Regions from separate parts of the Clostridioides sp. LIBA-7678 genome, predicted to be linked through region 1. Evidence: riboswitches for the same ligand, from Rfam matches in the RefSeq annotation. Region 1 holds a riboswitch; the other holds the start of a gene.
The links. Region 1 has a riboswitch for cyclic di-GMP ahead of ACTG46_RS18565 (type II secretion system protein). Riboswitches for the same ligand answer to the same signal wherever they lie in the genome.
Positions count from the first base shown of each region.

Region 2: linked by a shared signal. The riboswitch ahead of ACTG46_RS17465 (Cys-Gln thioester bond-forming surface protein) and the one ahead of ACTG46_RS18565 (type II secretion system protein) in region 1 are both predicted to bind cyclic di-GMP.

Region 1 is NZ_CP196987.1:4,019,474-4,027,287, forward strand. Features, by position in the region: gene ACTG46_RS18550 (PilN domain-containing protein) at 1-112, opposite strand, end outside; gene ACTG46_RS18555 (type II secretion system F family protein) at 127-1,335, opposite strand; gene ACTG46_RS18560 (GspE/PulE family protein) at 1,347-3,023, opposite strand; gene ACTG46_RS18565 (type II secretion system protein) at 3,163-3,648, opposite strand; cyclic di-GMP riboswitch class II at 3,808-3,893, opposite strand; gene ACTG46_RS18570 (ribose-phosphate diphosphokinase) at 4,726-5,676, opposite strand; gene glmU (bifunctional UDP-N-acetylglucosamine diphosphorylase/glucosamine-1-phosphate N-acetyltransferase GlmU) at 5,770-7,149, opposite strand; gene spoVG (septation regulator SpoVG) at 7,361-7,639, opposite strand; gene purR (pur operon repressor) at 7,795-7,814, opposite strand, start outside.
Region 2 is NZ_CP196987.1:3,772,006-3,779,819, forward strand. Features, by position in the region: gene prdA (D-proline reductase (dithiol) proprotein PrdA) at 1-675, opposite strand, end outside; gene prdR (sigma-54 dependent transcriptional regulator PrdR) at 1,102-2,862, opposite strand; gene ACTG46_RS17465 (Cys-Gln thioester bond-forming surface protein) at 3,233-5,380, opposite strand; cyclic di-GMP riboswitch class II at 5,396-5,481, opposite strand; gene prdC (proline reductase-associated electron transfer protein PrdC) at 5,878-7,191, opposite strand; gene ACTG46_RS17475 (polysaccharide deacetylase family protein) at 7,581-7,814, opposite strand, start outside.

The DNA of each region.
Region 1 (7,814 bases):
CTATTGAAAACGCATTAAAATTTTTTATATAAAACTTATCTTTATCATGTTTATATCTGCCCTCAACTATGGAAATAGAATCGCCATAATATGATACATAAACCTTGTTCATTTGTCCTTTCCCTCCTACATAGCATCATATATACTAAGCATTGGCATAAATATTGATACAACCAGTACCGCAACTATAATACCAACTGCAATTATTAAAACAGGTTCTATCATTGATGCCATCCTATTTAAATAAATTTCGGATTCATACTCATAGAATTCGGCCATCTGTCTGCTTATATTCTCTAACTCCCCTGTCTGCTCTCCTATAGCTATCATCTGCACTAATACAGAATCAAAATAGGTATATCTCTCTAAGTTTTCTGCTAAGCCCTCACCTCTTGTTATTCCATCTTTAGCTGATGACAAAATCTTTTCTGCCATGGTATTATTTACACTATCTATAATATAATCAAGTCCCTGAACTAATGGGTACCCTGTTGATACAAATAGATACAATGCTCTTGAAAAACGTGTAGCTACCATACAGTTTATTCCTTTTCCTAAAATAGGTATCTTATTTATGACTCTATCTTTATGTGCTCTACCAATTGGTGTTTTTAAATATTTCTTAAATTGGTAAATGGACAGTATAATAGCTAGAAGTACTATTATCCAAAACTTCTTCATAAACATACCAAACCCCATAACAATTCTTGTTATAAGGGGAAGGGTTGCACCTACTGTTGTAATTGAATTAACCATCTTAGGCACCATAAATGCTGTAAATATAAAAATCATTATAAATGAAGAAATTAAAACTATTAATGGATATGTTGCTGCATTTCTAAGCTTTTGCTTAATTCTATGTTCACTTGAGTAAAATGAAGCCATACTTTTTAGTACTTCATCTAATTTACCTGTGGCCTCACCTGTAGCTACCATAGCTCCAAGTAATTTTGGAAACTTTGATTTTGATGAAAGCATTGAATCTGCAATAGTAGAACCTATTTTTATTTCTGCCACTATACGATTAATTTCTTCTCTCAAGGTAACATTAGTTGACCTTCTGGCTAATGTTTCTAGGCCTGAGATACTATTTATACCCGAAGATACTATAATAGCAAACTGTCTACAAAAGTGGCTTATCTGGTCAGCTCCTAAGTCTTTTTTTCTCTTTCTACTAAAGACACTTATATTTTTACTTTTACTTTCTTTAATTTCGAGAACTCTAAGATTTCTTTTTCTAAGTAGATTTCTAGCTTCATTAAAATCATTAGCTTCAATCACATCAGTTTGCTTTTTTCCATCCTCTTTTATCACTGTATACTTAAAACTTTTCATAATATCATCCTTTAATCAGTCATCAAAATTATTCTAATCATTTCTTCTACTGTTGTCTTTCCATTTAAAACCTTTTTAACTATATCCTCTTTTAGACTAATCATACCTTGTTGTCTAGCTACCTTTAAAATTTCTCTTTGATTGGCAGATGAATCTATTAACTCTTTTATTTCTGGTGTTATTTCAAGCATTTCAAATATACCTAGACGCCCCTTATATCCCGTATTATTGCATCTTTCACATCCTTCTCCTTTATAAATAGTTACTGATTCATTTATATCAATACCAAGAGCCTTTTTTTCTCCAATATCTGCTTCATATGAAACCCTACAATGCTCACAAATTTTTCTTGTAAGTCTTTGAGATATTACCCCTAAAACGGATGAGGTTATCAAAAAACTTTCTACATCCATATCTAAAAGACGAGAAATTGCTCCAACTGCTGTATTTGCATGTAATGTGCTTAAAACTAAATGTCCTGTAAGAGAAGCTCTTATTGCTATTTCCGCAGTTTCAGTATCCCTTATCTCCCCAACCATTATTATATCTGGGTCTTGACGCATAAAAGCTCTAAGTCCACTGGCAAAGGTAAGACCTGCTTTTTCATTTATTTGAGATTGATTTACGCCAGGTAATTCATACTCTATAGGGTCTTCTATAGTTAGGAGGTTCCTATTTTCTGTATTTAATTGATTTAACATTGAATATAATGTAGTTGTCTTTCCACTTCCAGTAGGACCAACTACCAATATAAGCCCATAAGGAGTGTTTATCAACTCGTCATATATCTTAGAGCCATGTTCATCTATTCCTAGTACTTCTTTACTAACCATAAAATTACTCTTATCAAGAACCCTCATGGCTATCTTTTCATCCCTATTAGTTGGCATTGTAGAAACCCTAAAATCTATAGGTTTGTTATCTACTTTTAAATAAATTCTGCCATCTTGTGGGATTCTCTTTTCAGATATATTTATATCTGACATTATTTTGATACGACTTACTACTGCTTTGTATGGCGCTGAGTTCATTCTCATATATTCCCTTAGCATACCATCTATTCTAAATCTAACACGCATGTAATTTTCGCTTTGTTCTATATGTATATCACTTGCTTCCATTCTCACAGCATTTTCTAGTATGTTGTTTACTAATCTTACTATTGGAGCTGCGTTTACATCTTCTTCAAGTATTACTGTTTCTCTTACTCCACCAGTTCTATTCTTGTTGTACTCAGTCATTGCCTTATTTATTTCTGAATGAGCATAAGCATGACCTATTGCTTTGTTTATATCTTCTGCACTCGATATAAATATTTCTACATCTTTCCCTGACATACGTCTTACATCTTGAACTGCTTCTCTATCTTGTGGGTCTGACATGGCTAGACATATCTTGTCTCCATCGATTTTGAATGGAAATATCGTATATCTTTTACATATATTTTCTGGAACCATTTTTGTAGCTAATGTGTCTATTTCTGTTCCTTCTAAAAATACACTTTCTATATCCAAAAGTTCTTTTAATACACTTATTAATAAGTTACTATCTATAAGACCTTCTTGTACTAGAAATTCTCCTAGTCTTTTCCCACTGTTTTTTTGCTCTGATAATGCCCATTTAAGCTGGTCTTCTGTTATGTATCCTTTTTCAACCAGTTTGTCTCCTATTCTAACTTTTTTAGCCACAGATTTCACTCCTTTACTATCTCAATTATATCATCATTTGTGATTGGATATTAAAGAAAATAGTATAAAAAGACAGGAAGATTTTTCTTCCTGTCTTTTAAATTCTATTAATTTGAAACTAGTATATTTTCCTACTTAATTATAAATTTGTATTATCAATAAGAACTAGATATATTGGAATATTTTTCACACCAGCTTTTTCTGCAGCATTTAACGCTGTTGTAAGTTTTGAATCTGTAAATATTTTATCTTCACCTATGTCACTTATTAATTTGTCCATTTGTGCTTTTGTTAATGTAACATCATCTATTTTTAGTGCCAATTTATTTCCAGTTACAGTAAGCTCATAACTACCTCCTATATCTGCTTTAGTTGGTATAGATTCCATATATGATCCAAATACATCTAATTTACTTGCATTTACAGGTAGTTTATTCTCATCTGAATAATAAGACAATGCTGCACTCTTAACTGAACTATAATCAGACTCAACACTTGCTACCTTAGCCTTATTTATATTACTAAATAAAGCTGGAACTGCTACTACTGCTAATATACCTATAATTGCAATTACTACCAATAATTCCACCAAAGTGAAACCTTTTTTATTCTTTCTTAACTTCATTTTTATTCCCCCTCAATTTTTTTAATTAATACTTACTTATAATATACCTGGTTAAAATCTAAGTAAAGTTATTTACACGTACTAACCAGATTTATTTCTAGCATATAACCATCTTAAAACAAAAAATGCTATGAAAATAAAAGTATCCATAAATAAATACAATTCCATAGCCGGTTGCACCACTAACTCCATATGTCCCAAGGTGCCCAAATCACAGAACATATATCAGCGTTTCTATTTTTATTAAATTCAGGGTAATGCATAATTATATATACATATCCACTTATATTATATAATAGTTACCAAATTTTATCAACTAAGTTTATATTATTTATATATACCAATTTTTTACATATTGAAACACAATTTCTAGAAATATTTAGACTATACAAAAAAAGAAACATCTCCCTACAATTATCATATATCGTAAGGAGATATTTATAAATTATCATTTAGTTTTATCATCGTCATTTCCATCCTTTGCTAATATTTATTTGAAAGCTAGAAGCTATTACAATATAGTATTTTATTAAAATCATCTATTATAAACATTCTATCTCTTTTAATTATGATTCAGCCACAATCACTATATAAACGAAATTCTTCATTTACAGATATGCTTATTGTGCAAAATTACTTTCTTTACAGTAACTTTATATAATCCAGAACCCTCTCACAAACATTAAAGATATAGAATAGATACTATTTTCAATTCTTATAAATAAACTTTCAATAGATTTTTTTATTCCTTATAGATTGTGACTGAATCATTTAATTATTAAGGGTTCATCTTCTGACCTTCCCATTGGAAACACCTCTTTCTTTATTTATATTTACATAATACTACATAATCTAAAATTTTTCAATACTTTTTCTAAATATTTTTTATATTCATAATATTCATAATTTTATTTACTTTTTACACTTATTTTTACTTAAATACACTGAAGTTTTAAACTATAATCCTTTTCTAAAATTACATATACACATCTAAAATATTCCTATAAATTAAAATAACAAAAAAGAGTTGTCCAAAAGTTTTATATCCTTTTAAACAACTCTTATAAATCTAATAAATTAGAATAATTTACTTACTGATTCGTTAGAGAATATCATTCTTATAGCATCACCAAATAAAGGAGCTACAGTTTTTATCTTTATCTTATCAATTCTTTTCTCTTCAGGAAGTTGTATAGTATCAAGAACTATTAACTCACTTATCTCTGAATTAGAAATTCTTTCAATAGCTGGTCCTGATAATACACCATGAGTACAACAAGCATAAACATCTTTTGCACCAAATTCTTTAAGTGCATTTGCCGCATTAACTATTGTTCCTGCTGTATCTATCATGTCATCTAATAGTATAACATTTTTACCTTTAACGTCACCTATTAAGTTCATAACTTCACATACATTAGCTTTTGGTCTTCTCTTATCTATTATAGCTATTGGTACTTCTCCATTTAAAGTATTAGCAAATTTTCTTGATCTAGTAACACTTCCTAAATCAGGAGATACTACTACTAAATCTTCTATTTTCTTTTCATTGAAGTAATCTGCTAATATTGTTCCACCTAATAAGTGGTCTAGTGGTATATCAAAGTATCCTTGTATTTGAGCTGCATGTAAATCCATTGTTAATACTCTGTCTGCTCCAGCAGCAGTTATTAAGTTTGCAACTAATTTAGCAGTGATTGGATCTCTTGCCTTAGCTTTTCTGTCTTGTCTTGCATATCCATAGTAAGGAATAACTGCTGTTATTCTTCCTGCTGATGCTCTCTTTAATGCATCAATTAAGATTAATAACTCCATTAAGTTATCATTTACTGGACTGTTAGTAGATTGTACTACAAACACATCACAACCTCTTACTGTCTCATTCATGTTTACACATATTTCACCATCACTGAATGTACCTACTTCACAGTCTAGCACTGATACACCTATATAGTCAGCTATCTTCTGCGCTAACTCTTTCGATGAATTACCTGCAATAATTTTAATCTCGCTTCCGCTAGTATTCATTTATGTAACCCTCCTGAAAATTTTAAAATCCTAGTGAATATAATTTATAATAATTTCGAGCTAAATTTATTAGCCAAAATAATAAACTAATGATTACTTACCTTCTGCATCTTTTTGATTCTTCTTTTCTACCCAGCCTTCTTTAATAACTTGTCTTTCTCTAGCTATTGCCAAAGCTCCATCTGGAACATCATGTGTTATTGTTGAACCAGTTGCTATATATCCTTTTTCTTCTACAACTACTGGTGCAACTAGGTTAGAATTTGAACCTATAAATGCATTATCTTTTACTATTGATTTAAATTTATTTTTACCATCATAGTTTACAAAGACTACTCCACATCCAATGTTTACATTTTTACCAACATGTGCGTCTCCTATGTAAGAAAGATGAGATGCCTTTGAACCATCTTCTATAACAGCATTTTTTACTTCAACAAAATCGCCTATTTTTACATTGTTTCCTAAGTTACTCTTTGGTCTTAGATATGCATATGGACCAATAGTAGTATTTTCTCCAACTTTACTATCAATTATAGTTGAATTTTTTACTTCTGTACCATCACCTATTTCTGAATTTGTTATAGATGAATTTGTCCCAATTATACAATCTGAACCTATCTTTGTTTTCCCTTGTAACATAACTCCTGGATATATTATAGTATCATTACCTATCTCAACATCAGATTCTATATAGGTAGAGTTAGTGTTTATTATAGTCACTCCATTTACCATATGAGATTCATTTATTCTTCTTCTCATAATCTCTTCTGCTTTTGATAATTCTACTCTTGAATTAACACCCATAAGCTCTTCAATAGTTGAACCTGCAAATGCACCAACTTTAAGACCTTTATCTCTCATTATTTTAGCAGTATCAGTTAAATAATATTCGCCTTGTGCATTGTTATTATTTAACAAATCTAATGCTTCTCTAAGACTCTTACCATTAAAACAATAAATTCCAGAGTTTATCTCACTTATCATTTTTTCTTCTGAATTTGCATCTTTTTGTTCCACTATTCTAAGAAGGTCACCCTTCTTATCTCTTATTATTCTACCATAACCTGTTGGATTTCCAACTCTTGTTGTAAGAACTGTGGCATGATATTTATTTTCTATATGATATTCAAATAATTTTTTTAATGTCTCTTCCTTTATAAGTGGAGTATCTCCACAAAGTACAACTATTATATCTTCATCATTAATATATTCTTTAGCCATCTTTACAGCATGTCCTGTTCCAAGCTGTTCTGTTTGCATAGCTATTATAGTTTCTTCTGCTAGTTTTTCTTTTACTACCTCAGCTTCATGTCCCAAAATCACAACAGTATCTTTTACACCAGATTTTTTTGAAACATCTATAATATGGTTGACCATTTCTTTTCCACATACTTTATGAATAACTTTTGGGTATTTAGACTTCATTCTTGTTCCTTTGCCTGCGGCAAGGATTATAGCTTTAAAGTTCATTGATACACTCCATTCAATCAATTTAATTTTATTCGTATTATTCTCTCAATCAATATACATTATAATACATTTATTTGACAATTTGTATACAACATATACATTATCACTAATAATATAGCACTTTTTTACTAAAAAGTACATATTTTAATACAAATTCTCCATTTAAAAAGAGCCTAAATGTTCGGGCTCTCTCCATTTTATATATTTATTATTATTCAGCAGCTACTTCCCATTGAACTAATGCTTCATGATACGCTTGTAAAACTGCATCTTCTAAAACTTGTCTCATTTCTGCATTTATTGGATGAGCTATATCTCTGAAATTTCCTTCGCCTACTTTTCTGCTAGGCATTGCTATAAATAGGCCATTATGGCCTTCTATAACTTTTATATCATGTACTACAAACAAATTATCGAAAGTTATTGAAACTATACATTTCATCTTACCTTCTTCTGTTAATTTTCTTACTCTTACGTCAGTTATCTTCATACCAAAATATCCCCCTTTGATTTTGACAGAAATTAATTTATATTAAAATTATTATCGCTGGAATAAATTAATATAAACTGTTTTTTAAGTAATTCTATGAACAACTAGGGATATCCTCTTTTTATTTTTACATATTTTTCTAAATATTTTTTTTATTAATCTTCATCTATCTCAA
Region 2 (7,814 bases), 250 kb from region 1:
AGTTATTATTTCTAACTTCATATCTACAACTAACTCTTGAGTATCATTAGCTTCTTTACATATTTCTTCAGCGTTTCTGATGTATAAAGTAGTTCCTTCTATTTTAGTCTCATCAGCAAACTCAACTTTATCTATTTTAAAGTGTTTTTTAGTTAAGCTTCTTAAAAGTTTCTTTTCTTCAACTTTTGGAGCTACTTCTGCTGCACCTGCTACTGGAGCTGCAACGTTTGCTACTGGAGCAGCAACTCCTGCTTGACCAGCTACTGATAAAGGTATTTCTAAGCTTATATTTTTACCTTCACCTATGTGTATTTTAACTGTTTCACCTAAAACTCCTGTGCTTACTGGAACTACTGCTGCCTCTGCTACTGGAGCTTCTTCTGCTACTGTTTCTTCTACTACTTCTGCTTTAGCCTCTCCTGCTTTGTATCCTTCTACATTTTCTGTAGTCATTGGAGAAAGAGCATCTAAAGTTTCTTTTAACTTAGCTCCTAATACTTGACCTATAGTTAATCCATTTTCTGGTATTGTTAATAATCCAGAATCCTCTAAGTCTGCAAATATTGCTGGATCTTCTAAGTTTTCTGGCGCTATAATTGTTCCCGCTTCAAATCTACAACAACAAACTGCTGGGTCATTTGCATGGGCTTGAGCTGTTTCTAAAGTTATTGACATAGTATAAAATACCTCCTTACATTATTTTCTTATTTATTATTTTAAATCTCAACTCCTCAACAGGTAACCCCTTAACTGAGAAATTAAGTAAATTAAAACCTACATAATTTTTAATAATTAATATTATTTTTTATCATTTAAAGTCACTTTATATATAAGCAATTCCTATGCCAACTTATTAACAAAAAGTTTTTTTCTATAATAGATTCTGCTTCTATCGCTATTTTTAGCCAAATATTATATAAATATTTATTTAAAATATGTTATTTTTTGTAATTGCAAACATTTTCTCCAACAAAAAAAGTGTCAATTAATCAACACTTTTTTATTTTTTTTAACATACCTACATATATAACATTGCTATGGACATTGATTTTACTAGGTTTAAAGTTAAAGTTTATTATTTTGTCAAAATTTAGTCATGTGTCATATTTTAGACACATCTATTTTATACTGCTCTATCTTATAGTATAACGTTGTTCTTGGTATATTTAATATTTTGGCTGCTTTAGCTTTATTTCCTTTGGACATCTTAAGTGCCTTTGTTATATTTTTTACTTCAATCTTTTGAGTAGCTTTCGTCAAATCTAATGGATACTCTTCTTCTTCAGTACTATTATTTGTGGAATCCATCATATAACTTGGTACATCTTCCACATCTATTTTAGAATTTTGGGATAACACAACAATATTCTCAATTGTATTTTTTAATTCCCTTATATTTCCTTTCCATCTATAGTTTTGAAATATATCTATTACATCTTTACTAATTGTAAGAACAGGTTTGTTGTTTTGTTTACATATCTCCTCTAAAAAGCTATGTACCAATAATCCTATATCCTCTTTTCTCTCTCTAAGTGGTGGAATCTTTATCTCCACAACATTTAATCTATAGTATAAATCTTCTCTAAATTTCTCTGCTTTTACCATTTTACCTAAATCTTTATTAGTAGCTGATATTATTCTAGGATTTATTTTTATTGTAGTATCTCCACCAACTCTTCTTATTTCCTTTTCTTGTAGTACTCTAAGCAACTTAGCCTGCATACTAAGAGGTAAATCAGCAATTTCATCTAAAAATACAGTCCCATCCTTTGCAAGTTCAAATATACCTATTCGACCTTTTTTGCTTGCTCCAGTAAATGCACCTGATTCATATCCAAAAAACTCACTTTCAAACAACTCATTTGGTATGGCACTACAGTTAACAGGTATAAATTGACCTTTTCTCTCACTATAATCATGAATAGCTCTGGCAAATACTTCTTTACCTGTACCACTTTCACCCCAGATAAATATGCTACTATTGGTTCTAGCTACTTGTTTTGCAATCGCTTTCGATTTTTCCAACTTATAACTCTTACCTAAAATTTTATCAAAGCTACCTTTGGATAAGTTTTTAACTTCATTCTTTAAATATTTCAATGTATCATTTACCTTTTCAAGTTCAAGAGCAAGTATCTTGGCTTCTGTAACATCAACTTCTGTACATACAACACCAATAAATTCTTCCTTATAAAATATAGGATTTGCATGGACTAGTGCATACATATTTTCTTTTTTATCTGTAAAATATAAGTCACTCATACCGATTTTACTATTTAATACTTTTTCTGAAATAGTATTTTCCAAAAATTCGTTCATCGGTCGACCGACTATGTCTTCAGATTTTATATCATACCTTTCCTCCATAAACTTATTCCACAATATAACTACACCTTCGTTATTTATAGCACAAATTCCTTCTTTAATTTGTCCTATAATATATTTCAAAGTCAATCCATAGTCTTCCAAATGCATATATAAATAGTCTCTAATATGCTCTTGTTTTAAGACTCCAATAATTTTATTGTCTCTAAGAACAGGGAGAATTCCTATATTTTTCAATATCATTATATCTCTGCACTCATCTAAGGTTAGACCTTCGCTGACATATATTACATCCTTTTTCATTATAAGTTTTACTGGTTGACCGTCATACTTCTTATGCATGTCATAAAGATTATGTATATCTGTCATAGATATAATACCTTTTAATTCACCAGATGAATCTATTACCATTAGAGTTTTTGTGTTACTTTTTATCATTTCTTTTATTGCATCTTCAATTCTTGTGTCTTCGTCTATAGTTGTAAATTTTGTATCCATTACCTCTTCTACTTTTTTTACTTCTGGTATCGAAAACATAAAGTCCCCCCTTTATAGTAGTACATCATCAAAACTTATTTATATATATTTATTCTAGCATATCATAATAACAGTTTATTAAATAATTAATATTAAAATTTCTTAACTGTTTAATATACAAATTTCTAATACAAATTCATGTAATTACTAAAATGAATACTTAAATCTATACAAATGAAATCAAATGAATTATACCTTTAGTATATTATTTTTTCAATACTATTTTCACCTTCAAAGTATTTTTCTATTCACAAAACAATTAACATCTGTTCTCACAAAGGTTATACTTACATAAAAAAATGCCTCAAAATGATTTTAAATCAATTTGAGACAATATATTTTAAAACTTAATAACAAACAGTACTCCATATTAATTTTTTGCTCTTTTTGTTTGATACACTAACCCACAAATTGCTACAATACCAATAAGTATGTATGGCATTATTTGAGTTTCATCACCTGTTTTTGGTGATTTTACAACTATGTCATTTGTTGGTGGTACTGGTGGATTTACTATTGTATCATTTTTTGATGGCACTGATGTATTTTCCACTGCATCACCTGATGGTGGCACTGGTGGATTTATCACTGTATCATCTGATGGTGGTACTGGTGGATTTATTACTGTATCATCTGATGGTGGTATTGGTGGATTTATCACTGTATCATCTGATGGTGGTACTGGTGGATTTATCACTGTATCATCTGATGGTGGTGATGGCTTAGGTTTATGACCATTTGAGTTATCATTACCATTATCTGGTGGCACTGGTGGATTCACATCAGGGTCTCCATCTGTTGGTACACCTATATTGAAATCAACTTCCTCACCATTTTTTTGCTCTATTGTATAACTTAATAAATTTTGCTTACTAGTAGGCAATAAAGATGAATGGTCTTTATCACCAAAATCGAAAACTGTCTTAAAATATTGAATAGCTTTTGGGAAAATATAATCATAAGATAAAGCAGATATATTAGCTTTTACATCTGGCTTATTAACACTCTTAAGTTTAAACTTTTCTTGTGTTGAAATTTCTACTTCACCTGTACCTATTATATTTCCATTTTCATCATAAGCAGTTACTCCATCTGGTAACTTTAATTTAACTACACCACTATAACCTACTAAAGCTATAGCTTCTGTTTCATAAGTACCATCTTGATTCTTATCAAATTTGATATCAGTCAAACCATTACTCAAACTAGGTTTTCCTGTATCATTTGGCTTTAATTCTTCACGCCCTGCATTTAATAATGCCTCTAAGTAAGCTTTTGAATTTATTGCTGCTTCCTTACCTTTTAGATACTCAGCTTTTTCTTCTTCAGTCTTTGCACTCTCTATAAACATATCATAAAGCTTTATATTAGCTTGATATTGTTTAAGTCTTTCCTGCTCATTCATTTGCCCAAGCATAATCCAAATTGCATCTTGAGTAGTAGCATGAGTTATACCTTCATATTCTTCTCCACCTAAATTAAACTGTTGCTTATATCCAAATCCATCAAACTCGGAACCCGCATATAGTATAGATTTAATTGCATCTTCGTTTTGATTTTCTTGACCATTAAAATCTTCTGCTGGTAAGTATGGACTCTTATTATGACTAGTTGGAGATTTTAGATGATTATTATAACAAAATGCAGTTTGTTCTCCGTCCTCACCTTCTATTATATATTTCCCATCTTTATAGCCTGCACCTATAAGACCTTCTATTATATAATCAAAAGTTAAAGTTTTTGTAATATCATCAAATCTTACATCAAAATAAGGTCTATTTGAACCATCTGTTTCTTTTAATAAACATGTATCTTCTACTTTTGAATTTTTATTATACCATAATCCAATATTTGCATCTTTTGAAGTAAGTACCTCACTAATTTCTGACTGTACATCTGTTTTTACATCATTTTCATCTTCCCAGAAATTATATACAATCTTATTTATTTGAGATACAGTAAGATTAAGAATATCTTCAATATTCTGCTTCAAACTCATTTCTTCTACTTCTAATTCTTCCTCTTCTTCTGATGGTATAATTCCACCTAATGGTTTCTCTCCATCTGGTATCTCTTCACCTGATGGCTTCTCTCCATCTGGTGTTTCTCCTTCTGATGGCTTCTCTCCGTCTGGTGTTTCCCCTACTGATGGTTTCTCTCCATCTGGTGTTTCTCCTCCTGATGGCTTCTCTCCGTCTGGTGTTTCCCCTACTGATGGTTTCTCTCCATCTGGTGTTTCTCCTCCTGATGGCTTCTCTCCGTCTGGTGCTTCTCCTCCTGATGGTTTCTCTCCATCTGGTGTTTCTCCTCCTGATGGTTTCTCTCCATCTGGTGTTTCCCCTCCTGATGGTGTTTCTCCGTCTGGTGTTTCTCCTCCTGATGGCTTCTCTCCATCAAGTATTGTATCTTTTCCACTTACTTCGTCAGCATAAGATATTATTGGTGCAAATGCAGTAAATGCCATACTAAAAGCAATTACTAAACTAATTATACTTGATTTTTTAATTTTTATTTTCAAGATTTTCCTCCTATTTATATTTATAGCAGGTTGCACTACTAACTCCATATATCTTTTAAGTGCCCAAATTTAAGATATACTTCACAGTTTCTATAAATAGGTTTTTAGTAATTTTTATTTTTGTAATATTTTTTATTTTTTAAGTGCACTCTTTACGAACATTCTAAAATTATTAGTAAGAGACAAAAACTTATTCTTACATTAAAAAAGATACTGTAGAGTATCTTGAGATAATACAAAAATCTTTACTCTATTGGATAATTGACTCAATTCAATTTTTATATGTCAATATGACCACATATCTGAGTTTGTTTTTGTCTAATATAATTTTAATAGCTATTGCCATCATTATATATTAAATATTATATTTTGTCTATTTCTTCTATATTATTTATATTATTCGTTAATGTTATCGACATATCACAACAAAAAAACATCCCCGAAAACAATTTTACAATTTTTTCCAAGGATGTTTTATTATATATTTTTATATTATATTATTTTATTTTTAATCTTACGTCACCTTTTATTCTTCTTATTAATGGGTGATTAACTGTTCTCATTACATGGTCAGTAATATGATATACACCTAATTTTAATTTTGGTGCAGAACCCATTACTGTGTTACTACAGTCAGTACAGTTTCCTATTAATATAACTTCTGCTCCAGCTTTCTTAAATTCTATACATTTTTGAGCTTGTCCTGGACAGTGTCCTGGATTTTCACATTTTAATGCACCTTTAATTTCTTGAGCTTGTTTACATTTTTGAACTGATACTATATCAGTAACTCCCATTTTAGCTGCTATGTCTCTCATTCTTTCTTCATTAGGTCCACATGCACAGACTAAAAGACCCATTTTTCTCTTTTCATTAACAAATGGCATAGTAACTATTATACCACCACTAGTTTTAGTTATTGGAGTATCTAAAGTAGTAGCTTTACCAGTGAAAGGTCCTCCTAAGATTATCTCACCGTATTCACCTTTTATTCCACCAGCTCTTTCAATTAATTCTCCAACAGTAGTTCCAATTGGCACATCTTCAAATACTATAGATTCTTTTCCACTGTTTAATTGACCAACTACAGTTACATTTTTAGATATAACTGGTCTTTTTTGCTCAACAGCTTCTACTATTCTAGTTAATGTTTCTACATTTATTACTACTGCATTAGCTTCTGAAGGTAATTGAGTTGGCTCAAGTAATTTACCTAGAACATCTCTTACTATCGCTCTCTCTTCTCCCATTGGGTACATGTCAACTAGTTCTGCAACTTCTATATTATCTCCTGGCTTTATTACTTTTTTAAATGCTGCTATTGCTTCTGGATGCTTGCTTTTTATTGCTAGCATACCTTTTCCAGCATTAGTAACTTCCATAGCATATTTTATACCTTGGTAAACTATTTCTGGTCTTTCTTCTATTTCTTTTATGTTATGAGCTAATAAAGGTTCACATTCAGCAGCATTTGCTAATATTGTTCCACCTTTTAAATCTATGTTTAATTTTATATGAGTAGGGAATCCTGCTCCACCCATACCTACAACTCCAGCTTCTTTAATTAAGTCAAGTATACCTTCTCCTTTTAATGGTTCAAAAGTATCATCTTGTACTTCATCAGCTTCGATTACTATAGCTTGGTCATTTATTTCACTTATTTTTCCACTAACACTGGCATAAATATTTGCCCCTAATCCAGCTGGTTCTGCGATTAGAGTTCCTTTTTTTACTACATCTCCAACACTTACTACTGGCTTATCTGGACCACCAACGTGTTGTTTTAATAAAATAGAATATAGTTTGTTCAACTAGTACGCCCCCTTAAGTATATTAATTTTTTTTATAAGCTGTTCAAATAATGTTAATGTTATTTTTCTATTACAAGGTCTTAACATATTGTTTATTTCTATAGAACATATCGCTTATTAACAAAGCAATTTCTATGCCAACTTTTAAACAAACTTATACCCTTTGAAAATACTGTCTTACAGCATCCATAACTTCTTTCAAATATTTAAACTCATTTTATAAAAGTCAATTATTAGACACTTTTTCAACCAATTTAATCTATAATTATTGATATTGCATACATGCATAAAAAGTGTCAAGAAATAGACACCGTCTTTTTATCGACACTTTTCTAACATATACTATATAATTTACCACAACTTTACTTAAAATATACATTTACTACTTGTTAATTCTTAAGTTTCTGCACTCCATTAGAATCAATTATGTAATTATCTTTATATAATAAGTCTGATATTTTTACTAAACTGTATCCATCTTTTTTAAGCTTACTTATTATAGTGTCCAAATAGTTATCTACATCATTTATATTAGCATGAAATAAAACTATTGAGCCAGGTTGAGATTCTTTTATTACTTTTTCAATTACATGGTTTGGACCAAGCTCTTTCCAGTCTATAGA